DNA from 2 places in the Aneurinibacillus sp. XH2 genome. Region 2 is predicted to be linked to the other one. Evidence: predicted binding sites of a transcription regulator. Region 2 holds the regulator's gene; the other holds the start of a gene.
The links. Region 2 encodes Rex, which represses fermentation and respiration genes when NADH is low (regulators of the CRP and FNR family bind a similar motif). Its sites were predicted from a motif close to TTGTGAAATATTTCACAA; they were not measured.
Positions count from the first base shown of each region.

Region 1: a site for Rex is predicted at 5,692-5,709, ahead of hcp (hydroxylamine reductase). Genes of this name have one in related genera too.

Region 1 covers NZ_CP014140.1:2,323,301-2,339,671, forward strand. The annotation lists gene ACH33_RS11470 (zinc-dependent alcohol dehydrogenase family protein) at 1-916, opposite strand, end outside; gene ACH33_RS11475 (hypothetical protein) at 1,034-1,267, opposite strand; gene hmpA (NO-inducible flavohemoprotein) at 1,873-3,108, shown strand; gene ACH33_RS11485 (RNA-guided endonuclease InsQ/TnpB family protein) at 3,360-4,463, opposite strand; gene ACH33_RS18760 (transposase) at 4,764-4,856, shown strand; gene ACH33_RS11490 (hypothetical protein) at 4,950-5,108, shown strand; gene hcp (hydroxylamine reductase) at 5,827-7,113, shown strand; gene glmS (glutamine--fructose-6-phosphate transaminase (isomerizing)) at 7,509-9,344, opposite strand; gene ACH33_RS19390 (hypothetical protein) at 9,935-10,111, opposite strand; gene ACH33_RS11505 (acyltransferase family protein) at 10,277-11,332, shown strand; gene ACH33_RS11510 (hypothetical protein) at 11,424-11,636, opposite strand; gene ACH33_RS18765 (transposase) at 11,863-12,030, opposite strand; cyclic di-GMP riboswitch class I at 12,138-12,230, opposite strand; gene ACH33_RS11515 (S-layer homology domain-containing protein) at 12,583-13,647, shown strand; gene ACH33_RS11520 (DUF4855 domain-containing protein) at 13,672-15,390, opposite strand; gene ACH33_RS11525 (copper amine oxidase N-terminal domain-containing protein) at 15,933-16,371, opposite strand, start outside.
Region 2 covers NZ_CP014140.1:2,461,105-2,477,475, forward strand. The annotation lists gene ppdK (pyruvate, phosphate dikinase) at 1-2,596, shown strand, start outside; one part of gene ACH33_RS19410 (IS3 family transposase) at 2,743-3,019, shown strand; one part of gene ACH33_RS19410 (IS3 family transposase) at 3,019-3,920, shown strand; gene ACH33_RS12115 (hypothetical protein) at 4,000-4,407, opposite strand; gene ACH33_RS12120 (DnaD domain-containing protein) at 4,506-5,249, opposite strand; gene ACH33_RS12125 (hypothetical protein) at 5,570-6,100, shown strand; gene ACH33_RS12130 (pyridoxal phosphate-dependent aminotransferase) at 6,189-7,367, opposite strand; gene ACH33_RS12135 (AAA family ATPase) at 7,614-9,143, opposite strand; gene ACH33_RS12140 (hypothetical protein) at 9,136-9,567, opposite strand; gene ACH33_RS12145 (RNA-guided endonuclease InsQ/TnpB family protein) at 9,939-11,117, opposite strand; gene ACH33_RS12150 (cell wall elongation regulator TseB-like domain-containing protein) at 11,246-11,734, opposite strand; gene ACH33_RS12155 (hypothetical protein) at 11,872-12,057, shown strand; gene ACH33_RS12160 (amidohydrolase family protein) at 12,146-13,447, opposite strand; gene ACH33_RS12165 (redox-sensing transcriptional repressor Rex) at 13,493-14,227, opposite strand; gene dinG (ATP-dependent DNA helicase DinG) at 14,133-16,371, opposite strand, start outside.

The DNA of each region.
Region 1 (16,371 bases), 140 kb from region 2:
CAGACTGCACTGTCTTTAACAACATCGGTGTCATGCTCGTGCTAACCAGCCCAGTCGTGATCTTGACATTGCGAAGCCACAATTGTTCCAAGCGTAGATCGACAGGCTTGCCGTGTACACCAACGTTGGCCAGCCGTCCGCCAGGCTTCAGGATTTGCTGACAGATGTCAAAGGTCACCGGGAACCCGACGGCCTCAATCGCTACATCAACGCCCTTTCCATCCGTTAATTCCATCACCTGCTCAACCGCATTTCCCTCTGAGCTGTTAACTGTCTTGGTGGCCCCGAACTTTTTGGACTGCTCCAAGCGATTATCGTCAAGGTCGACCATGATGATCTCCGCCGGCGAATAAAGTTGCGCTGTCATGAGTGCTGACATCCCGACCGGCCCGGCCCCGACGATAGCGACCACATCCCCCGGCTGAACGCCGCCGTAAATCACCCCAATTTCTAAACTCGTCGGCAAAATATCGCTCAACATGACAAGTGCTTCCTCATCGCTTCCCGGGGGAATATGATACATACTCGTATCAGCATAAGGGATACGAACGTATTCCGCCTGAGTACCATCGATCAGGTGCCCTAAAATCCAACCACCGTCTTCACAGTGAGCGTACATCGCTTTTTTGCAATAATCGCATCTTCCACAGGAAGTGACACAAGAAATCAGCACTCTATCTCCGGGCCTGAAATTGTTTACACCCGTGCCTACTTCTTCTACGATTCCGACACCTTCGTGTCCCAGGGTTCGACCGTCGGTTACCGCCGGTACATCACCGCCTAATATATGCAAATCCGTGCCGCAAATCGTCGTTTTGGTGATTTTTACGATTGCATCCGTCGGTTTCTGAATCGTCGGCTTGTCCTTCTCTACCCACTCGAACTTTCCTGGTTCACGGAATATAAGCGCTTTCATAAACATATACCTCCTAAGTTTATGCACTATTGAAGTAGATTGTCGTCCTGGATTTTGATACGCCGAGGCGATGTGGTGGTACCCCAGTAAGAAGGAAAAAGCCCCCTTCCTCTTTCCCTAATCCTCATCCAATGTACTCAACTGTAGTGGCGAATATGTGTATATTTTTCGCCTAGTATTTTTGCCTTTAAGGTTAAGGATTGCCCAGGTTGAAATTGAGCGATTGCTTTTCCGTCCGCAGGATTTAAAGAATGAAGTGAGCACGTCAATTTCTTTTACCTTTTTAACCACTACAAATTCCCGAAAACCTTCCCAACCGCCTTCTTGTGCCCTAGCTTGTTCATACTTCATAATGTGAGTTCAATAATCAGCTTTCCCAATGTTTTTCACACTATACTTCATGCTCATCATTTCCATAAGCATTTGATGTTACACCGTGTTCTTCCAATACATCCTCCACCCTCCTGGCGGAGAACCGACTTCCCGGGGCTCACCAGTTATACGGTCTCCGTTTCCTGTTGGTCAAGGTTAGGTATCTTCCCCAGTTCCGATGATGGCCTTCACCGTGACACTCTCGATTCGGCCCTCGCTTGTTCCCTATTTGGGGCTGCCATCACGCGGCGGCAGGATTCGCTTGATGCTACAGACCGACCGGTTGCTCCCCCAAAGGGGCTTTTGACACGGCGCTTCGATACCCGTCGTTTCCCCTGAGTACCGGCCGTCTGCTACCAGGCTCCCTGGCGATTATCCGGACCGGACTTTCACCGGCTAGTCCTCATCAGCTTGCACGAGTCCAACATGGACCCGCTCTGGGCACACAATGAGTTTGGCAACGCTGCCACGTATATCTGGTTGTGATTTATATCACTGTCCGGATGATTCCCCTGCTCTATAATGAATTTGCAAGGATTCTATTGGAAAACAAGTCAACTAAGTGACTAAGAGGAGGAGCCAAAATGTTGAGTCCAAAAACGATCGAGATTATCAAATCTACCGTACCTGTTTTAGAAGATCACGGTAAAGCGATCACAACCCGTTTTTACGAGTCGATGCTCACAAATCACCCAGAGTTGCTGAATATTTTTAACCATGCAAACCAAAAACAAGGAAGACAGCAAACAGCGCTTGCAAATGCGGTTTATGCGGCTGCGGCGAATATCGACAATCTTGAGGCGATCTTGCCAGCCGTTATACAAATTGCTCACAAACACATAAGCTTAGGCGTTAAGCCTGAGCATTATCCAATTGTGGGTAAGTACTTACTGATAGCCATTAAAGATGTGCTTGGAAATGCCGCAACTGATGAAATTATCCAAGCATGGAAGGAAGCTTATCAAGCCATTGCCGATGTATTCATCAGCGTGGAAGCGGAAATGTACCAGCAGGCAGAACGACAAGAAGGGGGTTGGGCAGGCTTCAGAAAATTCATTGTGGTTAAAAAAGTAAAGGAGAGCGATGTGATCACATCTTTCTATTTAAAACCGGAAGATGGCCAGGCGATCGCTTCCTTTCTACCCGGGCAGTATATCAGCGTGAAAATAGGTATCCCAGGAGAAAAATACACGCATATCCGTCAATATAGTTTATCGGATTCACCGGGTAAAGATTATTACCGAATAAGTGTTAAACGTGAGGATGAAAGTGCAGACAAGCCGGCAGGGATTGTCTCCACTTACCTGCACAAACATGTGCAAGAAGGGGACGTTTTGCAAATCAGTGTACCTGCTGGTGATTTTGTACTGGATATGGAAAAAGAGCTGCCTATTGTGCTAATCAGCGGCGGTGTTGGTTTAACACCTATGATCAGTATGTTGAATACGCTTGCCGAAGTACAGCCTGAACGTGAAGTCACGTTCATTCACGCTGCGATCAACAGTACAGTTCACGCGATGAGAGAGCATGTTACTCGCTTGGCGACTGAACGGGGAAATGTACGCTCTTTTGTATGTTATGAAAAACCAACGGAAGAAGACAGGGCGGCCCGCAATTACGATAAAGAAGGCTATATTGATTTGGAATGGCTTCAAACCATCGTGCCGAGCCCTCGCGCAGACTTTTATTTCTGTGGTCCCATACCTTTTATGAAGACGATTTATGGTGCTTTAAAACAATGGGGAGTAGCTGAGGAAGCGATCCACTTCGAATTCTTCGGTCCGAAAGGGGAATTGTCGGATCGATCTGTTCTGAAGTAATAATACTTCAGAGGGGCTGTCCCAAAAGTAATCGGGATGCCCCGTTTTTTTTTCGTAAAAAAAAGACGCCTTTTTAGTAAAATGCAAGTACCACCCAACAATTACCAAGAAAGGAATGTCTCTTATGTATGAACCTCCCCCACTTACCATAGGTTGAAGTGGGGGTTTCTGAACTGTCCACCTCGATAGAACAGGCGATCAGCGGGTTGTCGCTGATCTCACAGACACGTGCCGTCTGCGAGGGGAATCATTCAGCAACACACCCTTACGGGCGTGGGGCGGAACAAACCATCTACTACTTCTCGCTTAGGCGATCCGTAGATACGTGGGTTTCTGAATTTCAAACGGCAAGGACTGAATCCGGTTTTCATACAACACTTTGGACAGTAGATTCGCCGCACCGTGAATGTCCCGATGTTGGGTATAGCCGCACCACGCACGTTCTTTTTCGCCCCGCAAACCGGACAGGTTTGCGATGTATAGCGTTCCTCGCGCTTGTGGAGCATGATGCCTTTCGCCTTCAGTTTGTACGTTGGGTACTTCTTTACTTTCCCAACCTGCCACTGGCTCATTCGCTGATTGTGGCAGCGAGAACGTTTCTTTTTCTTCTTTCGCTGGACGCCTTCGACGTCTCCAAGGTAGACTTCGTTCACTTGCTGGGCGACCACCCATTCGACAAACTGTTTCGTCGTTTTGTGCAAGGCATCCTGTAACTGGCGTTTACTTTTAGAAAGAAGATATTGTTTGGCTCGATTGTACCGCTTCCACTGACGGCTGTATTTCTGGCACTTGCTCATTTTTCGCTGAAGCTCTGCAAGCTTCTTGTTACGCAGGCGGTGAATGCTTCGGATTTTTCGTCCGGTCACAATGAGACTGTCTCCAGTTGTTGCGACGGCCGCAAGCGTATGAATTTCACCCGGGTCAATGGCGCATGTATGCGAACCCGGCGGGTTCGGTGCTTGACGCTTGCCTTCCCAGATGCCGCGACGCAACGAAATGCGTCCGTTGGGATGAATGGTAAAACCGTCCGCCGCCCACTTTGTGTTGAAATACTTCTTTTGCTTATATGGATAGCGGACGTTCGTGTGCCCTTCCTTTCGGGCCTGATGTGCGCTATCTCGTGCCCAAAGATATTTGTGGCACACAGCTTGTATGCTCTGGCTGTGCATTGGAAAACGACGCTTCAAGCGTTTTTGTAGTTCGGTTTTACCGATCCACTGCCCGGTTTGCTGGTAGTAGACTTTCGCTTCAGCCAAGCACGTATTCCACACCTCTGCCGAGAAGCGATGTAAGGCAAACAGGGCATCTATGGTAGAGCGGGATGCGGTAAAAGCGACTTTTGCGGTTCGAATCATTCGAATTACCTTCTTTCTCAATACGAACGTACATTCCTAGTATACAACGAATAGAAGGGAAAAAGAAGCACGATTCATCCCCCACCTACGCCGGAGGCGTGGAGGAAGGGGACTTCTCGCGTGTTATGTTAAAAATTATATATATCATGAATCAATTCTTTTTACCAATGGATATTGAAGAACTCATTTCTCCTCGTCACGTCGTTCGTGTAAGCCAATGATGCGATCGATCAACTCGATAATGCCCTCTTCACAAAATATTATCTAGGCGGCGGTCGCCACAGCTACCACCCCAAAACGATGACGAAAATTATCATCTACGCCTACACGCAAAAAATCTACTCGTCCCGTCAAATCGCCAAAGCCGTTCGTGAACAGATTCCATTCATGTGAATCAGCGCACGTCAAACGCCAGATTTCCGTACGATTAACCGTTTTCGCTCCGAACGAATGAAAGGCTTGATTGAAGAAATATTTCAAGCAATCTTGATGATGCTAGAGGATCAATTTATTGTCGGTTACAGCGTCCACCAAGATCGAACCGATACGTGGTGCATGATCGAACATTTGGAGAAAACGAAACAACGACTTGACACGCTTCCAGCCAACATCATCGTCGACTCCGGATACGGAAGCGCTGATTAGCGTCGCCTACAATCTCTTGAAAAAAGTAGCCCTCTGTAAGCTGCAGAATGCAAAAGCAGACTAATCCATACGAACATCACAACTCACTTTCCAATAAATAGGATATGCAGACAAAAAAGAGGTGAGCCTCAATCATCATTTATGACTTTTAAGACAGCCCCTCCTCTCAAAAAAAGAGAGGACCCGAGCTTGAGTAGACTATGCCATTTTCGCCTACAATCTTCATCGTCTCTCACAGATCGCTAATGAGATCGAACGAAAAAGACAAGTTAACCCATCAAAAAGCATCAAGAACCTCCACATCTCTCCATAAATATCCTCAAAATGAGTAACTAATCACTTTTAAAGAAATTCCTAATGTTTCGAAGACTGACTTTTTCAGGGGGAACTAATTAAAGCTGCATATCTTGCTCCTAGTGGTAACAATTTACCTTTTCGTGAATTTATACTTGTAACCAATCCCGGAAAATTGAAGGAGAAAGGTATCACCTAACTACACCTGTTGTTCTTTCATGTTAGATTTTGAGAGGATTTACCTGTACTTTCATAAAGTAAATAACGAGATCCTGAAATTTTGTCTAGTTTGTGAAATAGATCACAAAGTGTGATGCTTATCACATCTGAACAAATGATTTCTTAAGTATAATGGAAACAGACACAAAGATTACACAAAAGAAATTAAATCCAAAAGAATTAAAATAGTAAGGAGGCAATATCCGTGTTTTGTTATCAATGTGAGCAAACAGCGATTGGCGGTTGTAAAGTAGTCGGCGTATGTGGGAAAAATGAAGATCTAGCAAGCATACAAGATACGATTATATTTGCCCTCAAAGGAATTGCTGCTTATGCAACACATGCAAGGGAATTGGGTTATACAGATCCCGAAGTTGATGCTATTACCCATGAAGCTCTGTACTTTACCTTAACAAATGTGAATTTTAATTTGCAAGAACATATTGATATGGCCATGAAAGTTGGTTCGGCAGCGATCAAAGTGATGGAATTGTTGGATCGTGCACATACAGAACGATTTGGTATACCTCAACCGATTACTGTAACGCAAAATAAAATCGAAGGAAAATGTATTGTCGTAACCGGTCATAATTTACTTGCCTTAGAAGAATTGCTGAAACAAACGGAAGGCAAAGGAATCAATATTTATACTCACTCGGAGATGTTGCCTGCCCACGGGTATCCTGAATTGAAAAAATATCCTCATTTAAAGGGAAACATCGGAAAGGCATGGTATGATCAACGAAAATTGTTTGAAGAATTCCCTGGTGCCATATTGGCAACAACCAATTGCGTTATGCCGATTAAAGGAACCTACTCTGACCGATTCTTCTCCTATGAAGTAGCAGGGCTGGAAGGCGTTACGAAAATTGAAAATAACGATTTCACTCCTATCATCGAAAAAGCTTTGCATTTGCCATCGGCAAATATCGACTCGGATCAGAAACTGGTCACCGGCTATCACCACGAAACGGTGATCGGTTTGGCACCGGAAATTATTTCGGCAGTAAAAGAAGGCAAGATTCAGAGATTTTTTGTGATCGCCGGTTGTGATGCTCCCGGACGGGGTGGTAATTATTATCGGGAATTAGCTACGTTGCTTCCTAATGATTCTGTCATTTTAACTACTTCCTGCGGGAAATTTCGTTTTAACGATATTGATTTTGGAACAGTAGGAAATACAGGTATCCCAAGATATATTGATCTGGGGCAATGCAATAACTCCATTTCCACTGTAAAAATTGCGCGCGCGTTGGCTGACGCTTTCCAATGTGAAATCAACGAGTTGCCAGTCAGTATTGTATTGTCTTGGTTTGAGCAGAAAGCAATTGCCATATTACTTGGATTATTTAGCTTAGGAATAACAGATATACGAATTGGTCCGAAGGCTCCGGAATTTTTAACACCAGGTGTATTAAACTTCTTGCAAAAAACATTTAATCTAAAGTTAATTGGGGACCCTCAAGAAGATTTGGCTGAAATGCTAGAATGAATTGAACGTAATGACTGTGCACCATATCCGACGATTAAGAGATCGGTCTTTCTACAATACCATGGTGCACTCTTTTCTTTCTGTTAACTCGGAATAGTTGAAACTTATTTGTAAATGGTCATATGAACCCAGTTATCAAGACGAAGTTATGCTATGCCGCTACATCTCAATTATTTTTCCTACGAGCAACACTTCACAAACGCCGTATGCGAAACCACACACGACGTTTGTTGGTGAACTTTTAGTTGCAAATCCCTATCTAAGCACAACCTATACAAAAAGTTAAGTGATTGGCTTACTAAAGAGTTTTATTGGTTACCATCTTTAATGTTAGGTTACCGACTTTAATGTCAAACAACATCAAAACCATAAGTTCAAATAACCCTAATTGCCTTCTATTCCACCGTCAAACTCTTGGCCAGGTTCCGAGGGCGGTCGACATCATGACCACGTACCGTGCCGGCGTAGTATGCGAGAAGTTGCAGCGGAATCGCCGCCAGAATCGGCAACAACAACGAATGCGTGGACGGAATGTACATCACCTCATCTACCTCATCTGCGAGCACATCGTCACCTACTGTTGTAATCCCGACCACAAACGCGTCCCGTGCCTTTACTTCCTTAATATTGCTCACCGTCTTATCAAACACACGCGCCTGTGTCGCTAACGCGATCACAGGCACGCCCGGCGTAATCAGCGCCATCGTTCCATGCTTCATCTCGCCCGCCGCGTATGCGTCCGCGTGAATGTAAGCCACTTCCTGCAATTTCAACGCTCCTTCCAGTGCCAACACATAATCCAATCCGCGTCCGATTAAAAATAGATGCTCCTGATCATACGTCAGCTGGGCAAACTGATCAATCGCATCATGCGTCATAATGAGCGTCGAATCAACGTCACCCGGCAAGCGTTCCAGCGCCTGAAGCAGTTCCGAAACCTCTTCTTTTCTAGCGCTTCCCATCCTTTGCGCCATCCAAATCGCCAAAAGAATAAGCGCCGTGATTTGTGATGTATATGCTTTCGTAGATGCGACCGCAAACTCCGGCCCCGCTTTCGTCAGCAACGTACAATCTGCCTTCCGAGAGAGCGTACTACCAGCAGTATTTGTAATCGCCAGCGTCGAGCAACCATGCTTCTTCGCTTCGCGCAATGCTGATAACGTGTCCGCAGTCTCACCTGACTGACTCAACAAAATCACCAGATTCCGCTCGTCAAGCGTCCCGTGCTCATGGATAAATTCGGATGAATAAGACACTTCCACCGGCAAATCAAGCAACTGCTCCAGCGCTTTTTTGCCGATAACTCCCGCATGATTGGATGTCCCGCTCGCTACAATATCAACTTTACGCAAATTTTTCAGCTTTTCCACTGTCCATATTTGTGCAAGCTCCGGGAGATCCACCCCTTCCGGCGTCAACCGTCCCGTCAGCATATCCTCCAATGCTTTCGGCTGATCGAAAATCTCCTTCATCATATAATGTTTGTAATCGTGCAACAGCACATCATAAACCGTTTCGTCCGCCAGCGAATAGTGCGGCGTCACTTCTGTTCCGTCCAGCCGCTTTACCGTCGCTTTGCCCGGTGTCAAAATCGCAATTTCTCCGTTTTTAATTGGATAAATCTCCCTTGTGTACGGCAATAGGGCGGGAATATCCGAAGCCAAAAACGCTTCCTTCCTGCCCACTCCGAGCACGAGCGGATTATCCTGAGAGACAGCGATAATGGTATCCGGCTGCGCTTCGGACATAATGGCAAGCGCAAACGAACCCTTCAGCATAGGTAACACTTTCCGTACCGTCTCCTCTAGGTCACCTGTATCGTATTCTTCCAGCAAATGTGGAATTACTTCTGTGTCCGTTTCTGTTTTAAATGTATGCCCCTGTGCCATAAGAGAGCGCCTTACTTGCGGATAGTTCTCGATAATACCGTTATGTACGACCACGAAACGGCGATCGCAGCCGGTCAAAGGATGGGAGTTCGCTTCCGAAGGTTTGCCATGCGTCGCCCAGCGCGTATGGCCGATGCCAATCGTACCGTGCATAACGGGCTCACGCAGCAAATGCGCGCGCAAATCTTTAACCCGGCCCACCGTTTTCCGAATCTCGACATGCTGCTGGTTGGAAATCGCAATACCTGCTGAATCATATCCTCGATAATCGAGCGTATCCAAGCAATCCAGCAAAATCGGCACAGCACTCCGGTTTCCCAAAAAACCCACAATGCCACTCATACGTTTCCATCCTTTCCTTTGTGCCTCGTCTTTCCATTATACCGGATTCAAAACACTGAATCTAGCGAATGAAACTACTTATGTCAAGAATTCTCACATAAAAACTAAGGATGTGTGAACGAAAAAAGCGCCCGAAGTGAAAAGAACAGGCGCATTTTTTGGAGTCAAAGCCTATATATTCACATTCTTTTTTCGTAAATAGAAAAATAGGGCGGGAACCGCTCCAAGCAATAAACATACGATCAAAAACACCATTCCGCTCATGACGATAACATTGTAATCCATACAGCAGCGACCTCCTTTGATTTATGACTTAAGCAGCTACCGTATATGGCCATATACATTAGAATTGATACATACGTATTCTTTTACGGTTCGAAGGAAAAGCCAAGGGGATAACCCACAATACAAATGTCAATATATCAACCAAAATATATAGCTTTCTCAAAAGAAGTATGCATCTATATTGTAAAAACTACATATTAAAGATGAGTTACAAAATTATGATCAAACTATGATCTTGCCACCTTTTTAACGACAAAAAATGACTTTTTCAGCAAAAAGCTCCGATAAAGCTGAAGCTTACATTTTTATTCATGGCGCGGATATTTGCTTTGCGACTCACCGCCTGGCTGCCGTTTATCGAGACGTACCGCCTGAGTATCGGTATAGCTAGCAAATTCGCTATCCTGTTTTCCAGGCGTCGCTTGATTGCTTTGTTGTCGCTTATGATCCAACGTTATATTGTATTTCACTCTTTTGGACATAATAGCCACCTCCTTCTATAGCTTGTCCTTTCCTCCTGCCATTATTCTCATTGTATAATTGTATAATTTTCCATCTTTTATGAATTTTTTATTGACTTAACATAAAATGTTTGTATAATCTGAGCATAGATAAGCGTAGAGCACTTAAAATCCGGAGGAATTTTTATGTATTCAGATAAAAGACTTTTCTCTTCACTGTTTTTGATGCAACTGCTTTCTTCATTTCTTGTACTTGCCGGTCATTACACTGCGGATGTCGACGATTACATTGAGTGGACATTCTGGGAGACAACTTTGAACCAGATTAGCCGTTACGGGACAGTGATTTTAGCAATTATTACTGGTTTTTTTACTGCACACAGTCTGGATGGAAAAAAATTTTCAGGCACACGCTTTTTTAAAGGAAAGCTAAAATACATCTATTTTCCTTTTCTGTTTGCCAGTGTGCTGTACTTTATTATTATGAAAAAGGGCATACCGACAAACGAAAAAGACTGGCAGGATGTTTTGACCGGTCAAACCGCAGGGCACCTGTACTTTATTTTTATGCTTTGCCAGTATTATGTATTCGCTTATCTTTTCCGCCGCTTAATTATGAAGAAAAACATTCTGTTGGTTATCACCCTTTTCTTTGTCATACAATATATGTATATTCATATAATTGCACATGGCTGGTTTGGTCTAGGTATACGTCATTTTTTACCGACTTGGATTTTTACATTGTATTTAGGACACTTACTGTACTGGTATCGTAAACCGATGTTTATGTTTATGGAAAAGCATAAAATTGTTCTTATTGGATTATTGGTTCTATCCGGATTTACTATGTACTTTTTCGTTATGTCATCTAAACTATATACAGCTAACCATCTAATATTTGTCTTAGCAACATTTGCGCTGCTCGTCTCCAGCGCGGCGATATTGCATTATATTGTGGATGCGTTGCACCTGCGCTTTCAGAAAGGTTTAACATTCTATATCTATTTACTACATCCAGCATTTATTATATACGCTAACAAGTTTATGGAAACGAACTTTACCATTGAATGGATTTTTCATCACAAAGCTATATCCGCGCTGTATATGCTGAGCATCTATGCAGTTACATTCGCTGTGTCGGCGATTTGTGCCCAATTGGTAAACCGCGGTTTCAGCTGGCTGACAAGCCAAAAACAAAAAAAAGCCACAAATGCAATTGGTGCGAGGAAACTTGATGGATAGACGATGCGCCACAAAACAAATCCTCCTGGAAAATTGCAGGAGGATTTGTTTTGTCGTACATTCTACACCCAAAGCAGGGCATTCGCCGTTTTTAATGAAATCTAATTTGCATCCCGTCTTCTATCCCATCGTCTATTTCGTAATGGTTTTCTGTTAAATATTCCTGAAACATTGTGTGCAACTGCCGTTCAATGAGACGATTGTTCTCCACCATTAATGCCTGCACAGCTTCTTTCATTTCTTCGATCGTAAAAGCGGCGGAAAGCCGTTCCGCGATTTGCTTGTTCGTAAGTCCAATGGCCACGGCTATCACCTCCGTTTTTACTGTACCCGAATCACATAAGAACCATCCGTGTTTTTATTAATACGTAGTATTTTAATACTTTAAACAACAGAAAATAAAAAGTTCTCCCCCTTGAGAGAACTTTTTATCATATAAGCAAAAAATAATGAATAGAACTAAAAATTCAGATAATACCATTGGAGTCCATTTTTTCAAAAAGCCAAAAGACAACGTGCGTGTTTATCCGCTATTTATTTTGCGCCAGTGAATATTTTCCTTCCTTAAATTCGCGAACCCAGCGATAAATGATGCGGGAGTTTAAGCGATGTCTACGCGCGACTATACTTAAACTTTCTACCTCTAAAGCCTCTTTCACTACTTGATGTTTGAATTGGATAGAATATTGTCGTTTCATCTTTCGTCTCCTTTTTGTGTTTTTTTGAAAAGAAAATAAAAAAGGGCTCTTTCGTGCGCGAAACAGCCGTGGTTATATGCCTATTCATTTATTTATAACCCCAGCTTTTCGGCAACCCGGCTGCCATGGTTTATGCCAGCATAAACGGTAGGCCCGTGGCTTTGCGTCCCCACTTTTCAGTGGGTTTGCCATTATCGAAGCATGCATTTATATAACTTTACAGTCATTTATTACTATAACAAATTTATCAGTATTTGTCGATTATCATAGCTATAATGTTAAAAAAAATTAATATTATAGGCCTTATAGTCCAAAGTATGCATAAAAAAGATAGAATTGCAAGGAGAGGAAATGAATATTTTCTCTCATATTTTTTTTCATCCACACATATGACATAATTGCTCTTTGCAAAACATGTTTTGGTGTAGGGCCAAATATAAGGTAAAATATATAGAAAGTGGAGGAAAATAAGGTTGAAACAAACATTGGAATATATGAAGAGCCTAATATATGAATGCAACATATTTAGTACATAGAAAGGGAGAAGAGAAGATGACAACGCAAACAAACAAGATAAAGCTAAAAACCACCGCACTTATTCTCGCAGCTGGTATCATGGCTGCTTCCGCGCCTCCGGCCTACGCGCTGGACGCATCTGGTATATTTACCGACGTGCCGCGCGACCATTGGGCCTGGAAAAATGGAACCCTTCCCTGGGCGGCACAGGCCGGAATACTGAATGAAAAGCAGACCGAAACCTTTAATCCCGGCGAAGTGATTACAGAAGCTGAGTTTCTTACGATGATGATGCGCCTATTCCCTGACACGCGGGACAAGCTGGGAACAGGAACAACAGAGGAAGTATACGCGCTCGCGCGTGAATATAATCTTCCGGCAGCAGGCATAAACGATCCGGCCAAACGCGCTGACGCGCTGACACGTATCCAAGTTGCGCGCCTTTTCTCCGCTGCCGGCGGCCACCATTACGATGACGAAGGCGCTATCGCTTACATGTATGAGCACGGCATTACGAAAGGCATGGATGGTGAATCAACCATCGCAGGATACGGAAGTTCCCAAAAAGTCAGCCGAGTGGAAGCGGTTCAATTTCTAAAAATGGCCCACGACACTGGCATCGCATCCACCATGCAAAAAATGCCGGAACAACCGTCTTACAATCCTGCTGTCACCCGTTTCATTAGCAGCAGCCCTGAAACAGTAGTCGCAAACTTGCACAAAGCACAAAATGCTATCCTTCCCAAGCGGGGCCAAATTCGAGATTACAATGCGATCAATTTCTGGGCAAAACGTTTATATGAAACGTTTCAAAAAATAGAAGTGACGCATGACGGGACATTGCGCATCTACCTGCCTTCCCTTTCGGAACATCAAACGCTTATTTATCATGTTGCTTCAGACAAATGGTACAGCGGAGAAATTGCCGGAAATGCCCGGTCAAACGTACCTGCTTATCTGGAATTTCCAGCAAGCGCCGATTGGAGCGTTATGCTTATGGCCAAAGATCAAGGTACGATTGTCGGGGATATGTACTATGACACAGCTTCACAAACAATTGAAATCAACAACATTGTGATCCAAAAACACGTAAAAAAATAAGAGGGCCCATCGCCCTCTTTCTTTTTATTCTTCTTGTGACGGTGATAAAAGGTAGGCAAGTAGCTTTTCTTTCACATAGCCAAGTTTTTGTGAATTCCCATCATGGAAAAAGGCATCGATCGCTCCTTCCCCATCGTATACAAACACGCTTGGGTGTTCCGCACCCACAAGGCGACCTAGGTCAAGATACTCGTTTAATGCTCGCACGTATTTCGGATCCTCAAGCAGCTTCCAGTTCCACTCCAGCATCGTACCGGCTCCTGTTTGCCGAGCAATCGTATTTGTCTCTCCTAGCATATCCATGCCTGTGAAATTGTCTTTGCTGAAGTAATGGTTCGGCTGCATCCAGGCGAAGTCAAATCCGAGCGTTCTCCATTGTTCGGCACCTGCTGCCTGGAAATATGGCGCCCAATAAAATTTATATCCCTTCTTGCGCACGATTGTGCCGATTTCTTTCACAAACTCACGGTCTGAATCAGGAACGATTTCATTCGTCCAATAAAAGCCCACAAGCCGCAGCGCTTGTGGATTTTTTGCGTTCCACTGAGCAATGATCCGATCCATATACCCTTCCACCAGCGCGGTGCGCTGCACCGGATGCACCGTTCCTATCGGGTTCGGCAAACCGATGATAACATTTGTACGGTATGTAGAATCTTCCATATAAGCACGCGCTTTCAACGTTGCCTTCTCCAGCAAATCTACCTCTTTGCCAGGCGCGAAAATTTCTTCTACATACTTAGTAAGCGTCTCAGATGGATTCCCTTTCGTCGTATCGAACGTTTCAAAGCTATAGCCACGCTGTTCCTTGCCGACTGGACGAATAATAAACGTGTCAAAGAGCCAGTGCGGTTTTCCGTGCCATTCGACCACCATGCGCTTAAATAAATCACCGACTTTTGTATGTTTGGCTTCGGTCATAAAAATCGTGTTGCCAACATATCCGTTCGCCTCCGTTTTGCGGGCAGGATATGAGGCTTTGGCAGGCTGAACCTGCCCATCCTTGGCATGCAACCACACAAAACGGCCGTTTTGTTCAATTTTGTACCAGCGACCCGCGTTCGCATACGCAATTGTTTCATAAGGCACGTTGTCCAATGTGCCTATCGGCTTCCAGAATGTATCTGGATACGGGTACAATTGTACGGGAGAGGTGACGTTGATCTTGCGTACACCGATGACTTCGGTCACATAATCTGCCGATGCATATAGCCAGCCTGGCCCCGCATCCGTGCGGATTTGGTACCAGCCTCCGTTTTGCTTAAGCACCTGAATCCGCTGTGGATGAATATACATAAGCCGCTTGGAACGGGCATCCGGCTGCTGATAAACGGATAGCGGATGATGAAGGAACATATATTTGCGGTTAGGGGTCTGATCCTCTCCTGTTTTTACCGGAAGAACTCGGACATACAGCTTGTCGGATTGCTTTACCCATACATCTCGTTTCTCATAGTGAATTTTGAACCATTGCCCCTGTTGTTCAAGAACCGGCTCCGGCATTTCATGCTGCGGGATTTGTCCAGCTGCCTGCACATCCTGCGGCGCGTTATAATACGGAGTCGGTTCCAGAAAGTACAGTTCACCGGACGGCCCGGATGCGTCAGCAGCCTGAATTTGCGTCGCGAAAGCGAGCCAAGCGAGCAACATACAGGTCACTCCTGCCAGAATTGTACTTCGTATTCGGACAACCATTTTTCTTTTTCTCCCCTTGTCTGTATAATCTTTTGCCCTTTTTATCATACCTCTGCTTCTCCATTTTATCCACACTTTTCCACAATATTTCTTCTTGTACTTGTATCCGCTTCATATGTAAAGAAATGATTTTTCCCGCACCGCGCCGGTAAAAACAGCGCTCGCAAAACATCTGGGGATTCAGAAGCCTACGATCGCTTTTCCGCTTTTGTTGTCAGAGGACGGATCTATAAAGACAAGACGGATATTGCCCGATTGGTCCTTCTATTATTCATGCTAGCAAAGTAGACCCGCATAATTTAACACTTAACGCTCGAAATACCGCCTTTGAAATTGAATAACATATATTCCTATTAACGCAACTTTCTCAAAAGGTTATTTGAGTACAAAAATAATACAATATTATAGATAGATTACTTATTGTTTCGTATATGCATATATATAGCAACACAAAAGGGGGCCCCATCACTTTTAGGACACCCTCATTTTTTCTTTGAAAACTGTTCTTGACCATCTCAAGCTGTCGAGTATGTTCTTATCATAACAGACAAGAATTCTTCATATGCTTCCTTAATTTTAAAGAGAGAATTCTAGTTCATGTTCATGATGATAGTATCAGCCTTACCCATTGGTGGGAGACTAAGAGTCATGACAGGACCATAATAAGCGATCACTTCATTTCCCGTTTTCAATTGATCAGGAGATAGTACTTTTCCGTCTTTAGATACCACATTCGTTTCAGAAGTGATATTCAATACAACATCATTTGCAATGTTTTGATCTGACTCTCCGTCTATATGTACCTGAATGCTATCTTTACTTGGCCGTACTTCCTTAATTGTACCAGAAACCTTTCCTGTCTGATTTAATACAACAATACGCTTGGCATGCCCTTGAGGTGGAAGACTCTTGGTTAATCTTGAGTCATAAAATGCCTGGACTTTCGCATTTGCTTTTATATCCTCTGGTTTCAATATCTTCGAAGTTAAACCGTCAATAATTTCGGTTTTTTCATCGACATGTAATGCA
Region 2 (16,371 bases):
AGGAGCCAATCTGGCCGAAATGACCGGGCTTGGGCTCCCCGTCCCTCCGGGTTTCACCATTACAACAAGCGCCTGCCGTCGCTTTTATGAGGAAGGAAAAAACATCCATCCAGAGATTGAACAGGAAATCTATTGGGCGCTGCATACGCTTGAAGAAACAGCAGGCAAGCGCTTCGGTCATCCGAGTAGCCCGCTGCTCGTATCGGTCCGTTCCGGCTCATCCATTTCCATGCCCGGTATGATGGATACCATCCTCAATCTCGGTCTAAACGATTATACGGTCGCCGCTCTGGCAGCGCATAAGGAAAATAAGCGTTTCGCTTATGATTCTTATCGCCGGTTTATTCAAATGTTTAGCTCCATCGTCCTGGGCGTGGATGAAAGACAATTCGAAGACGAACTGGAACGAATAAAAAAACAGGCAGGCGTAGAGCAGGATTCACAATTAAGCTGCGACCATCTTCTTGATTTGATTCTCATTTTCAAAGAAATTGTTTTCAAAGAAACAGGACATAAATTCCCGCAAGACCCAAAACAGCAACTTATCACCGCCATCGGCGCAGTATTCGATTCCTGGTACAACCAGCGCGCGATGATTTACCGACGAATTCAAAAAATTCCGGAATATATTGGAACGGCCGTTACCATTCAACAAATGGTGTTCGGCAATCTGGGGCCAAACTCCGGTACAGGCATCGCGTTTACCCGTCACCCTTCCACCGGAGAAAACGAACTGTTCGGCGAATTCATGTTTAACGCGCAAGGCGAGGATATTGTGGCTGGCATCCGCACACCACAGCAGCTAACCGTCCTCCAGGAGCGGCTGCCCGAAACATTCGAGCAATTCAAAGAAATTGCCTATAACCTTGAGAAACACTATCGTGACGTGCAGGATATCGAATTTACGGTAGAAGAAGGCAAGCTGTACATCCTGCAGACCCGTTCCGCCAAACGAACCGCCGAAGCAAATATTAAAATCGCAGTCGATATGGCAAATGAAGGGCTTATCACGCGTGAAGAAGCCATTATGCGAGTTGACCCAGCATCGCTTGCACCGCTCATGCAGTACACAATCGATCCGAATGCCGAACTTAACATTATCGGCAAAGGGCTCGATGCCAGTTCCGGAGCGGCCACGGGAATTATTGTGTTTGATGCGGAAGAAGCGGAGCGGCAGCACCGTACCGGTCATTCTGTCATTCTTGTCCGTCAGGAAACGACTCCAGAAGATATTCATGGCATCCTCGCCAGCGCTGGCGTGCTGACAACGCGCGGCGGCGTAACCAGTCACGCGGCGGTTGTAGCACGCGATTTGGGCACGCCTTCGGTCGTCGGCTGCGAATCGTTTACCGTTGATATGGAACGGCGCGAGCTTCACACCGGAACCGTTATCCTCAAAGAAGGTGACGTCATTACCATCTGCGGCTCCACCGGGCGTGTCATCCTCGGGGAAGTTCCGCTGGTACCACCAAAATTCTCGAAAGAATTCTGCACCCTTCTCGAATGGACCAATGAATATAAAACGCTTGCTGTCTACAGCAGCGTCAATACGCCACAGGAAGCCAAACTGGCGCGCAAAATGGGCGCTGAAGGAGTCGGACTCTGCCGCACGGAATTAATGTTTATGGACCCGGAACGCCTGCCACGGGTTACTCGGATGATTCTTGCCCGCACTTCGCGCGAGCGTAAAAAAGCGCTACAGCAACTGATTCCGCTACAAAAATCGGATTTCATCGGCATTTTTCGGGCGATGGAAGGCAAGCAAGTTACAATACGTCTCATTGACCCGCCGCTGCACGAGTTCTTGCCGCATCCGACAACCGTTGCGCTCGAAATCGAACGGGCGCGCCTAGCAGGTGATGAAGAACTGCTCGCCGAAAAAGAAGCGCTACAGCAACGGATCGAAATGCTGCACGAACTGAATCCTTCATTTGGGCACCGTGGTTGCCGAATCGGCATCACGTATCCGGAAATTTACGAAGTCCAGACCCGTGCCATTGCGGAAGCGGCGCTTGAACTGAAAGCGGAAGGCATGACCGTTTACCCGAACATTATCGTGCCTCTTGTAAGTGACTGGCGCGAAATGAAAGCTGTACGCGAAACCGTGGAAGAAACGCTCGAACAGGTATTCAGCGTCTACCGCGATCGAATCGATATTCCGATCGGAGCGTTTATTGAGTTGCCGCGCGCTTGCATAACCGCTGATAAAATGGTTGAATACGCTGACTTTATTACCTTCGGCACAAATGATTTGACGCAGTCTACTTACGGATTCAGCCGCGACGATGCAGAAGGCAAATATCTAGCTCACTATCTGGATCACAATATTTTGCCAGAAAATCCGTTCGTGTATCTTGACGAAGAAGGCGTAGGCAAGCTGATTGAAATTGCCATTGCAAAGGGCCGGAAACGTAAACCAAATCTGCCCATCGGCGTGTGCGGCGAGCACACTAGTGAAAAACATTCTGTACTGTTCCTTCAGAACGTTGGCATAAACTTTATTTCCTCACTCCCGCCACGTGTTCCCGCCGCGCGCATCGCTGCTGCCCAGGCTGCCATTCGTATGCGCCGACAACAAGCAATCAATGGCAACTAATTCATGAGAAAAACTCGTGGGCATGCCACGGGCAAAAGAAAAAACCCGGATTCTGACTAAACTCTGATATTATCCCCTTGTGGTTGACAGTGTAAAAAAGCCCTGTGTTACAATGGATTTTCACTGTTAACTGGAGGGGATTTTTTATGGCTAAAAAGGGACAGAAGTTTCAACACTACACACCGGAGCTTAAGGCGGAAGCGGTTCGACTGTATGAAGAAGAGGGAATGAGTTATCAAGCAGTGGCAGAGCGACTGGAGATTCGAAGCAATACACAGGTGAAGCGATGGGTGAAAAAGTACCGCAACGGAGAAGATTTTAAAGATAAAAGAGGGGAATCAACAGCCTGGAGAAAAGGACGACCAAAGACGAAGTTTAAAAGTGTAGAGGAAGAACTGGCGTATGTGAAAGCGGAGCGTGATTACCTAAAAAAGCGATATCCAAATCTACACAAGGAGTGATTCCAAAAGAGAAGCGATTTGAAATCATCCATACCCTGCGCTCTACCTACCGTTTATGTTGGTTGCTTGAGATTGCAAAGGTATCCCGTCAGGGATACCATAAATGGCTGAAACCAGGGGAACATAAAGCGAGACGTAAACAGTTAGAAGAGGAGCTCAAGGCGCACATCATAGCCATATATACCATATGTCCGTTTTATGGCTATCCACGTATGACCGTTGCTTTACGAAAAGAAGGATACGATGTCAATCACAAACGTGTCTACCGCTTAATGAAAGATCTCGACCTTCGGTCGGTGATCCGTAAGAAGAGACGTTTCTTTGGCAAACAACCATCCGTAGTGTACCCAAACCTTCTTGCACGCCAGTTTAAGGCAGAAGCACCAAATCAAAAATGGGTAACCGACATTACGTATCTTCCTTTCCAAAACCAGTTTCTTTACTTGTCTGCCATACAGGATTTATATAGTAACGAAATTGTTGCCTATCATATTTCCGAACGAAATGACCTCAAGCTTGTCCTGGATACATTGGATAAAGCAAAAAGAAAAAGAAACGTGACTGGAACCATGATCCACTCCGATCAAGGATTCCAATACACGTCTCGTTCGTACAACAGACGAATCGAGCAGTGGGGCATGGTGGGCAGCCACTCTCGCAAAGGAAACTGCCTAGACAACGCCTGCATCGAATCGTTCTTTTCGCATCTCAAAACAGAAAAGTTGTACATGGATAAGTGTACGTCAATGGACGAACTTCATCAAGCCATTGGGCAATATATGACTTTTTACAACAGTGAACGGTTCCAGAAAAAGCTCGGCTATCTGTCGCCGATCGAATATCGGGAAAAAATGGACGCATAAAAATATAGGCTTTTTTAACACTGTCTACTTGACAGGGGTAAGACCACTCGGTCGATGAATTCCGGGTTTTTACATTTCTCTATTCTAACGGCGCTAATTCAAAACCTTCTTCAAACAATTGATAATAACGGATTTCCGGAAACGACACATCAGTATGTGTATAATAGCGCGTATCAATCACAATCCGCCCATCTTCCGGAAACTCTAAGTTGTCAAAATACGGCTTAGCTGCTACCAGTCGCCTCTGAATCTCCGCCCATGATTCGAACTGCCAGCAAATCTCCAGCTTATCATTGAACAGGCTAAAATGAACACCTGTTTCGGTAATAAACGGCATCACTTTTGTATGCATAATATCACCGTTCCAGACGATCATATCACCATTTTTCAACAGAATGCCCCGCGCATATTTTTCCTCACGATAAATATTTTTCACGTCACGCCGCGTCGGATTTGTATATAAAAACAAATCATCCAGGTTGCTCATTCGTCCGCCTCCCACATCGTTTCCAAATATGTATGACATCGACCGTTCTTTACTAAATAAAAATCAGTGGAAAATCATCGTTAATTAACCGCTCTCATCTATGAATCATTTTCTTCTTCCAACCAGTTGTAAAAAGAAAATTCCTGCGGCAACGCGTCCGCGGTCGCCCCCGATATACCTTGTTGTAAAACAGTTCCAGAACGTTCGCCGCGATGCTGGTGCTTGCGGAACTTAAGGCTGTACTCGCGCGCCTGCTGTGGCGTCCGTATGTTGTTGCGGTGCCATTCAAATAAAATCCGGTCAATATAACGGAAAAACAGTTTGCCGGAAATAACCGCTTCTCGAAGCGCCGCCATAATAAGCGCTTCACTATACCCATCCTGATCAAGCCACATCGCCAAATTCTCGCATTCAATCGGCGACAGGGGCCGCCCAAATTCCTCTTCGAAAATCGCGTACAAATTTTTAATATCTCTGCGTTCTTGCTTTTCTCTATCTGTCTGTCCTTTCTCTAGACAGGCGGCAATTTTTTTATATAAAGGCGTAAAACAGTACCATTCAGAACGCACCCCAGTTACAGGATCGACCGTTTCCTCAATTGAAAGATATCCCTGTTGCACCAGACGCTGCAGCATTTTGATAATGACTGAGGCGTCAGCGGACATTCTCTCCTCTAGTTCACCAATCGTCGGAAATGGTTTACCTTCTGCCTTAAAGCCAAGGAGATGAATAACTAGCATCATCTCCTCATCAGAAAGACCGAGCTTCCGGTAATTTTGCAAAACCAGATTGGAAAGCGAAGTCGTACCAGCCGCAAGCATCCTCGCTATGACATCACTCATTGAAATCCACCTCTCATGTATGAACGATTATAGCAGGACTGGCGCGACAAGTTTAGTCTTGCAAAAGTTTTGTTTTTCGCTTATGGGTAGAGTCGGTTCAAAAGACGCTGTCTTTCCTCCTTTGCCGTAAGAATTTCCTTTATTCTCTCGGCCTTAAGGCGGAGGAAAAAATAAAAATAACCTGTTACAATAACTATATCATAAGTATTTCCAGAGAAAGTATAGCGCAGAAAAAGGGGAAATGCAGCATGAAAACAATAAACCGGTGGTAAAAGTTAAGTGACATTTGACATTTCATTTAGAAAGTAGGAGATGCAGCGATGAAACTTTCTACGAAGCTGTTGGCCTTCATGCTAGGGATTTGCGTGCTCGGTACGGCAAGCGCCCTTGCCATCATACAACCGGACGTGCGCGCAGATGACATTCCCTCATCTCAACCAACCGGGCAACAGACTACTCCGGTCTCTGTCGTTTCCGCTGAAGAAGCAAAAGAGAAAAACGTATACACCAATGAAGAGATGGGCTTTTCGCTTCATATGCCTGCTTCATGGGAAGGAAAGTATCGCACAGAACAAACGGATAAAAACTGGGATGGATTTCCGGCTGTCATTTTTTCGGATACCAAGCACTCATTTGAATTATTAGAAATTGTAAAAATTCCCGAGAAAGTATGGAATAGCGAAGACTATAACGAGTCCCTTTATTTAAAATTGGCCAAACGGGACAGCACAGTGTATGCAGCCTTGTTTCCATCTGAAACGCTTTTTGTGGGCGATCAGGAAGTAACAGAAATTTCCGATATGTTAAATGATATGTACGCCCAAATTAAAACTTCATTCAAACTGCTATAAATCCAAAAGCGGAGGGTTTTCTGCCCGCCGCTTTTTTTCTCAAAAAAAGCCCGGAGACTGCCGTAACAGTCGGCTCCGAGCTTTTTGCTTACCTGCCTTCTACAAATTTTTTGATGCGGGCAATGCCTTTTTCCAATTGCTCCAAAGAAGTGGCATAAGAAATACGGATATGATTCGGCGCGCCAAAACCGGAACCCGGAATAAGGGCTACGTACTCTTTTTCAAGCAACGCCTGCGCCCATTCGTCCACATCGTTATATCCGCCTTTTCTCATGGCTTCGCTTACGTTCGCAAAAAGATAAAAAGCGCCTTTCGGCTCCACACAATGAATGCCGTCGATTTCGTTCATCAGTTTGACAACCGCTTTGCGGCGCTTGTCAAACTCCGCTTTCATCATTTCAAGCGGCTCCTGCGTTCCTGTGAGCGCTGCTAATGCACCATACTGCGCAAATGTTGTCGGATTGGATGTACTGTGGCTGGAGAGATTCGCCATCGCTTTGATGATTTCTTCGTTTCCTGCGGCATAACCGATGCGCCAGCCGGTCATGGAATACGGTTTAGACATACCATTGATCACAATCGTCAGCTCATACGCTTCCGGACTCAGGCTTGCAATACTTACATGTTCTTCTCCGTCATAAATAAGTTTTTCGTATATTTCATCGGATACGATGAGAATTTTCTTTTCAATGCATACTTGCGCGAGCGCCTCCAGTTCCTCGCGAGCATAAACGCTTCCGGTCGGGTTGCTCGGAGAGTTAAGAATAACTGCGCGCGTTTTATCTGTGATCGCCTGGCGCAACTGTTCCGGCGTAATTTTAAATTCATTTTCCTCTTTTCCTTCTACGAATACCGGAACCCCATCAGCAAGCGTAATCATTTCCGGATAGCTCACCCAGTATGGAATCGGGACAATAACTTCGTCGCCCGGGTCAACAATTGCTTGAAATAAGTTATATAAAGCATGCTTTGCACCATTGCATACGACAATTTGTGATGGTTTGTATGTAAGATGATTATCGCGTTTTAACTTTTCACAAATTGCTTTTTTCAACTCTGGAATGCCGGCAGCGGCCGTATATTTCGTCTGTCCTTCTTCCATCGCCTGTACAGCAGCATCGATAATATGCTTTGGTGTATTAAAATCCGGTTCGCCTGCTCCCAAGCCAACCACGTCATACCCCTGACTCCGCAATTCCTTCGCTTTAGCGGTGATGGCGAGCGTCTTAGATGGCGTAATTTGCGCCACGCGCTTCGCTACTTTCATAAATAAACCCTCCTCTACTGCCACAACAAAATATGCAACAATTTTATTTTTTCAATACCTTTTCATTGTAACTCTCTTGCAGAAAAATACAAGTAGTAAGAGAGACTTGTAGACACTACTCATTTCTTCTTTTCCTGCTCATGTAGCAGAAACAACCGTTTTGTGTCACAGCAGGCTGACCCGTAAAACATCTGAACCAGCAAAGAAAAAAGGCTAATCCGATTGAATTAGCCTTTCTTCTTTGTTCTATGCCTTAAGGCGGTGAGCCTCCAATTCCTCGATTTTATTTTGTTTCGGCAAGGCGCGCGCTTCTTCGAGCATCGCGCGAAATTGATCACCGTTAAGCACTTCCTCGCGCAGTAAATGATGTAGCGCATGAGAAAAGACCGGGAAATAATCGCTCAAAATTTGGCGCGTACGCTCTAATAAATCATTCAAGATGCGCTGACGCTCTTCATGCAGCGCCTCTTTGCTGACCATCTCCATTTTTACAATGCCAAGCTCCGACAAGCCACTGTCAATAATTGTGTTCACCAAACGAAGCGCCTGTTCAAAATCGTTACGGGAACCGGTGCTACGGCCGCCGTAAATCATCTCTTCCGCCACCGCGCCACCGAGCGCAATCATAATCTGTTGTTCAAGGTTCTCCAAGGTGTACAGGTAGCGATCCTGCTGCGGACTTTGGCGCACATATCCCAGCGCTTGGCCGCGCGGACGCAGAGATACCTGGGACACGGATAACGGACGAACAACTTCGGAGACAATCGCATGTCCGAGCTCATGGTTGGCCACACGTTCCCGTTCTTCCGCAGTTGATTCTCTGTCCGTCTGTTCACCCATCATTACCTTATCAATTGCCTGAGCAAAGTGACGCTGCGTAATTACTTTGCTTTTCTCACGGAATGCATAAATCGCCGCTTCATTGGTTACACTTTCTAACTGAGCACCGGAAAAATTAAACGTATCGCGTGCGATCGCTTCAATATCCACATCGTCTGCGAGCGGCTTATTTTTCACATGAATCTCGAGAATTTGCTTACGCGCTTTCATATCCGGAAGATCGACTACAATTTGCCGGTCGAAACGTCCCGGGCGCAAAAGCGCGTCATCTAGCATGTCCACCCGGTTGGTAGCCGCAATCATCAGAATGCGTGGATTTTCAGAAGTCGTAATACCATCCATCTCTGTTAATAACTGGTTAAGCGTCTGGTCATATTCGCGATGCTGGTTCCCTTCGCGTTTCCCGCCCAGCACGTCAATCTCGTCGATAAAAATAATCGCGCTGTCCTGATTATTCTTTTCGGCTTTTTGCTTTGCCTCTTTAAACAAATCGCGAATGCGCTGCGCGCCGACTCCGACGTACATTTCAACGAACTGGGAGCCGGAAGCCGCGACGAACGCAGAGTTCGTATAATTCGCTGCCGCTTTGGCCATCAACGTTTTCCCGGTGCCTGGAGGTCCGGTCAAAAGTATGCCTTTCAGCGGACGAATTCCGTATTCTTTTAACGCATCTTTGTGAATCAGGAAATCAAGCGCCTCCATCAACTCTTTCTTCGCGCGCTCCTGTCCGCCGATTTGCTTAAATTTTACTGTCGTTTTTGGCGTATCCAGCGCGCTTTTCTTCTGTGCAATAGGCATGCCGCCTTGTCTCATTATCAGAAACGCAATAAAACTAATAACCATCGCTACAATAATTAACGGAGCTACATTGATACCAAGAAATACAAGAAACACGATGATAACCGGTACCGCACCGATGATGATCTCTTTAACCATTCCGGCTCACCTCTCGCTCGCGCGGCAATACCGCATAATACGGACCTTTGCCGTCATTCAAATAAATGTACACATTCTGCTCGTCCATATAAGAAGTTGCATTCTTTAAACGATGCTTTTTTTTCATTTCTTCAAGCGCGATGGGAATTTTTGAATATGTGTGAAGTTCCATCGCCTCCGCAACGGCAAAAGCGTTCTCCTCCCAAATCTTCTGCAAGGAAATATTTGGAGAATAACATTCTATTTTTACCGTTTTTCCGTTTGCCTTATCCGATGCAATTTTCTTTATCGTTTTATAATCTTCGGCAAACTTCTCCGGATCATTAAACGAAACATTAAGGGTAATGGCATCACGGCCGACAGTAATGTTGTTTAGCTTTACGCTTTGCATTGCTGCAATTTCATTGGAGATTGGTTTTTTCACAAATTGATTTTGAAAGACATACCAACCCCCAAATAACAGCAAGCTGCTCACTAAAACGGATAAAAAGATGGGTAATGCACGTACCTTCATTCCCTACCCACCCCTTTCTACAGAAGTGATATATACTTTGTATATCACGTAGTATATCACAAATATATCCCCATTTGGACAAGCTTTTTTTTCCGGAATAATGATGAACCTCCCCCATTTACCATAGGTTGAAGTGGGGGTTTCTGAACTATCCACCTCGATAGAACAGGCGATCAGCGGGTTGTCGCTGATCTCACAGACACGTGCCGTCTGCGAGGGGAATCATTCAGCAACACACCCTTACGGGCGTGGGTCGGAACAAACCATCTACTACTTCTCGCTTAGGCGATCCGTAGATACGTGGGTTTCTGAATTTCAAACGGCAAGGACTGAATCTGATTTTCATACAACACTTTGGACAGTAGATTCGCAGCACCGTGAATGTCCCGATGTTGGGTATAGCCGCACGAACAGCGATACATACGCCCACGCACGTTCTTTTTCGCCCCGCAAACCGGACAGGTTTGCGATGTATAACGTTCCTCGCGCTTGTGGAGCATGATGCCTTCCGCCTTCAGTTTGTACGTTAGGTACTTCTTTACTTTCCCAAACTGCCACTGGCTCATTCGCTGATTGTGGCAGCGAGAACGTTTCTTTTTCTTCTTTCGCTGGACACCTTCGACGTCTCCAAGGTAGACTTCGTTCACTTGCTGGGCGACCACCCATTCGACAAACTGTTTCGTCGTTTTGTGCAAGGCATCCTGTAACTGGCGTTTACTTTTAGAAAGAAGATATTGTTTCGCCCGATTGTACCGCTTCCACTGACGGCTGTATTTCTGGCACTTGCTCATTTTTCGCTGAAGCTCTGCAAGCTTCTTGTTACGCAGGCGGTGAATGCTTCGGATTTTTCGTCCGGTCACAATGAGACTGTCTCCAGTTGTTGCGACGGCTGCAAGCGTATGAATTTCACCCGGGTCAATGGCGCATGTATGCGAACCCGGCGGGTTCGGTGCTTTCTTGCCATCGTCGTAGGTAAGACACAGATGCAGGCCCCGGTCGTAGACGAGTTCAATCTCTTTTACAGTTCCAGCGGGTAACTGAGTCACACGAACAACGAGCGGTGCTTGACGCTTGCCTTCCCAGATGCCGCGACTCAACGAGATGCGTCCGTTGGGATGAATGGTAAAACCGTCCGCCGCCCACTTTGTGTTGAAATACTTCTTTTGCTTATATGGATAGCGGACGTTCGTGTACCCTTCCTTTCGGGCCTGATGTGCGCTATCTCGCGCCCAAAGATATTTGTGGCACACAGCTTGTATGCTCTGGCTGTGCATTGGAAAACGACGCTTCAAGCGTTTTTGTAGTTCGGTTTTACCGATCCACTGCCCGGTTTGCTGGTGGTAGACTTTCGCTTCAGCCAAGCACATATTCCACACCTCTGCCGAGAAGCGATTTAAAGCAAACAGGGCATCTATGGTGGAGCGGGATGCAGTAAAAGCGACTTTTGCAGTTCGAATCATTCGAATCCCCTTCTTTCTCACTACGAACGTACATTCCTATTATACAACGAATAGAAGGGAAAAAGAAGCGCGATTCATCCCCCACCTACGCCGGAGGCGTGGAGGAAGGGGACTTCTCGCGTGTTATGTTAAAAATCACCTTCTGCAATGGGCACTCGATATACCTTCAAAAATTTACCGGTATACATATCAATGTAGTAATAGTTCAAACTATTGTCTCCATCTTCAAATAATACTTCCCACATCTTCTGCTTCCCCTGCTTGGCTGGAATGATATGGATAAGCTGGAAGTTCGGGTATTGTTTAGTTAATGCTTCGATAACATTCTCTTCAGGGATGAGACGGGACATTTTCTCCACTTCCCCTTGCTCCCCCTGAAACCAGGCCACAAGTTTTTCTCCTGTTTGCGTCTTTCCTCTGACAACAATATAATCTTCTGTTCCGTAATACACGTCAACGGAAGTGACCTCATTTATCTGCGTCCGTGTCAACGCAAGTTCCGTTCCACGCTCAATAATGGCATGTTGCTGTCCGCGCAGATGCAAATAAATGAAAGTCGCCACGCACAATGCCGCAACAAGTAAAACAAACAGCCCATATAGCCAAAACTTTTTCATAAGTTTACCCTTACCTGTTTTCCGTATTTTCAAAGATGTTCCACGCCGGAGCGCGGCAGGGGAATCAAAAAATGCTAAACATACTGCCTTTCCCCCCCGGAAATACTAAGCGTAAGCGCAGGAGGAGGTGAGCGGGTGTGAAGCAACCGCACCTTGCGCGTCTTTTTGAACAATTGCCGGAAGAAGTGGCCAGGCTATTGTCGGATGAACGAAATCCTTCATGGATGCTTCTCTCCTCCCCGTTTCGCCATGCGGGAGAAGATGATTTTGCATCTCTCCGTCAGCCGAACCTTCATTCTTGGATCATAATGGAACGGCCTTAAACCACAGGCAAGGATTCGCATTTTAATTCCCCTACCTATCCATCTTCCATTGTCCCTGCCGCAAACGGCGGGGAATTTTTTCTTTCCCTTACTTTTTCTCCAGTCTGGCAAACATCCGGTTTGCGTTTTCAATAACCGCTTCCTCATCCATCGTCAAACATCTGCCGTCTTTCACCAGTTGCACGCCTTGAACGAATACGTCTTTTACATCCCGCCCGCTCGCCGCGTATACCACATGCGAAATCGGATCATGCGACGGATGGAAAAACACCCTGCCGGAGTCGAGAATAATAAAATCTGCCTGTTTGCCGACTTCCAACGATCCAATTCGATCCTCCATAAAAACCGCTTCTGCGCCATAAATCGTTGCCATACGCAGCGCCTCCGTCGCCGGAACGAGCACCGGATTCTGGCGGTGACCCTTGTGCAAAAGCGCCACCATTTTCATTTCCTCAAATAAATCAAGGTTATTATTGCTTGCAGAACTATCCGTTCCAAGCGAAACACAAATCCCCCGTTCCATCATGTCCGGCACGCGTGCAATACCGCTGCCCAGCTTCAAATTACTGATCGGATTGTGTGATACTTTTACATCATATTTCGCCAGCGTATCCAATTCCTCATCCGTTAAATGAACAGCGTGCGCAACGAGCGTCGGCCTGTTAAATACACCAAGCTTCTCCAGATGCTCTACCGGACGGGTGCCGTAATCGTTCACATTTTGCTGTACTTCCCATTCCGTCTCGGACATATGAATATGCACCGGCAAGTCCAATTCATGGGCGCGTGCCACAATCCGCTCAATATAATCCGGAGGACAAGTGTAAGCTCCGTGCGGCGCCATCATTGTCATAACGCGCCCGTTTGCCGCACCGTTCCACTTCGCGGCAAAAGCACTCGCCTCTTCGAGTTTTCTCGTTTGTTCTTCCGGCGGGCAAAGTCCGATAACGCCGCGGCACAAACGGGCACGCATGCCGGATGCGACGGTAAGCTCAGCTACTATGTCCATATGATCATACATGTCCACAAATGTCGTCGTACCCGTCTTCAGCATCTCAACAATAGACAAAGAAGTGCCCCAGCGCACATGTTCTTCGGTAAATTGCGCTTCCAGCGGCCACATTTTCGTCTCCAGCCACTCCTGTAGCGGCAGATCATCGGCATATCCACGCAAAAGCGACATGCCGGTATGCCCATGCGTATTCACAAGGCCCGGCATAACAATCCGACCCTGCGCGTCAATCACTTCACCGTATGTGTCCAATTCTTCCGGCGTTGGCCCTACATATGTAAGAACCCCATTTTCAAATGCGATGGCTCCGTCATAGATGACTTCATTCGTGTTATTCACTGTAAGCACTGTTGCATGAATGATAATTGTTTTCATAATATGTGAGGCGCGCGGGAAGCGCGCCTTCCCTCCTTACTCTATTTTTTATAAATAATACGCCAAGCTATGCAGTTCCATCGTTACATCCGCATCATGGACGCGAACGTTTTCCGGCACGCGTAAATTCGTTGGTGCGAAATTTAGAATGCCAGTAATACCGGCGGCGACAAGGCGATCGGCCACCGCCTGTGCTGCGTCCGCTGGCACCGCAATAATGGCAATGCGGATATTCTTTTCTTTTACCGTATTCGCCAATTCTTCCAATGGTTGAATCATCATATTTACGATTTTTTTACCGATTTTATGCGGATCTGCATCAAAAATAGCGACAATTCGCATACTATCTTTTAAATAAGCGTTGTAATTGCTAATCGCATGTCCAAGATGCCCCGCTCCGACCAACAAAACGTTAACCTGCTTGTCAAGCTTAAGAATGCTTTTGATTTTTTCCACAAGATAGTTAACCTCATAGCCAATCCCCTTGCGGCCGAACTCGCCAAAGCAGGCAAGATCCTTGCGAATTTGTGCCGGGTTTAAATCAAGCGCTTCGCCAAGCTGCTGCGATGAAACGGTACGAACGTTCATTGCTTTTAAATTGTTCAAATAACGCAAATAAACGGGAAGCCTTCTAACAACGGCTTCGGATATTTTTGGCACTTTCACTTTTTGTCCTCTCCTTCTTACCTTACCCCCACTGTTTTGGCTCGGTCGCTTCCTCCTTGCTGTTTCTTTCTGCGCTTTTTGTTCTTGCGAGCCAATCCGAAATTTCGGGTAATAAATCTTCCGTTGGCTTCACAATTACGTTTGTCTCAGGTAACGACTGAAGAAATAGCCGGCCATAGCGAGCATCGATAACGCGTCGATCATAGATAAGCACGACCCCCCGGTCCGTTCCTGTCCGCACAAGGCGACCGAATCCTTGCTTAAACCGGATGAGCGCTTGAGGCACGGACAACTGCATGAAAGCATTTTTGTTTTGCTGCTCCAGCTGCTGGTTACGCGCTTCAACAAGCGGATGATTCGGCGGGACGAATGGAAGGCGAACAATTGCAAGGCAGGATAGATCGTCGCCAGGAATATCAACACCCTCCCAAAAGCTGCTCGTGCCAAGCAATACACAGGCTTCCAGGGAGCGAAACTGCTTGGTTAATTTGCTGCGGCTACCGCTGTCCACCCCGTGTCCCAGAACAGTAATGTTCGCTTCTTTTAACCTTTCTTTCAAATGTTCATATACGCCGCGCAACATCGCATATGAAGTAAACAAGACAAGCATTCGCCCTTTCGTTGCAACGGCCACCCGTGCCAGTGAATCTATTAGCGCGCGGATAAATTGTTCTTCCGAGGAACCTTTGATATTCGGTACCTCACTCGGGATGCAAACGAGCATCTGTTGCTTATAGTTAAACGGAGAGGAAAGCACGATGGTACTTACTTTGTTCTCCGCGAGCAAGTCCGCAAGCCCGAACCGTTCCGTCGCGTAAGCAAAAGAAGAATTGACGCTTAGCGTAGCCGAAGTAAGAATGACAGATTCTTTTTTGTTGAAAAAACGCTCGCGCAACGTGCTCGATACATCGATCGGCACGCGGTGCAAATAAATCGTTTTGCGGGTTGTGCGCGTGTCAAGTTCAATCCAATAGACATGCTCTTCATCTTCTGTAAGCAACATATGATGCAATAGCTCCGCGTATTCGAGACAATCCTGCACAGCCCCGTTTAAATCAGTCAAAAGTCCTTTCATGCCAATCGGCGCGTCATCGCTTTGAATGTTTGCGTAAATCGCCTCCAACCTCTTGCCGATGGCAAGCAATAAGTCCACGCTGTTACGCACGGCAGAAACAACGGCGCGTCCCCAGCGGCTTGTTAAGTGCTCCTGTTTATAACGAAGCACCGTATGCCCGATTTCTTCACCTTCTTTCGCCCGCTGGTGGGACCACTGATAAAGCAAATTGTACATCTCACGGATCGTTTCTTTTCCTTCGCGAATTTGCTGATACGCCGCCTCAATAAGATGTTTGCTTTCCTCATAATCAGCTATACTCCAAGCCCGTACCGCCTCTTCTACTTCTTCAAGCAGCCCCACACCGCGATCCGGGTGCAGATGATGCAGCATACCCTCCAGTTGGTAGGAAGAGATAGTATCCCCTAAATGACGACTTGCTACGTCGTCAAAGTGATGCGCTTCATCAATAACCGCATACTTATACGATGGAACAATTCGATGCTCCGAATTCATGTCGGTGAATAAAAGTGAGTGATTCGTTACGATGACTTCTGCTTGCTGAGCTTTGCGCCGCGCATGGTGATAATAGCACCGCGAAAACCAGGGACACTGTCGGTTCAAACATGAACCCGCGTCGCTCTGCACCTGTTTCCAATATACCTGTCCGCCGGACGGGAGGCTGATTTCTTCCACGTCGCCTGTCTCTGTCTCCGTCAACCAGACAAGCATTTGCGACTTGCTTAACTGAATATCGTAATTATCCTGCTCTTCCTGTAGACTATGTGAAAACTTTCGCAGGCATAAATAATTATTTCTTCCTTTTAATATGGAAATACGCGGCGCATCATCGCCAAATATCGCCTGCAAAATCGGCAAATCACGTGTGTACATCTGCTCCTGCAGTTGAATCGTATGCGTGGAAACAACAACGACCTCTTCCTGCTGCTTCGCCCAGAAGACAGCAGGAATTAAATACGCGAGTGATTTACCTGTTCCTGTGCCTGCTTCTACCATAAGATGTCGACCTGACGCAAATGATTCGTACACCTGTTTCATCATCGCAACCTGAGCAGGGCGCAACTCAAAGCCGGGCATACATTTTTTTAATAACCCCTGCTCCCCAAACAGACCATCGGCAAACCCATCAAAATCAATCGCTTGTTCCAGTGATCTGCCACTTTCTTGTTTGATCGCTTTTCTCTTT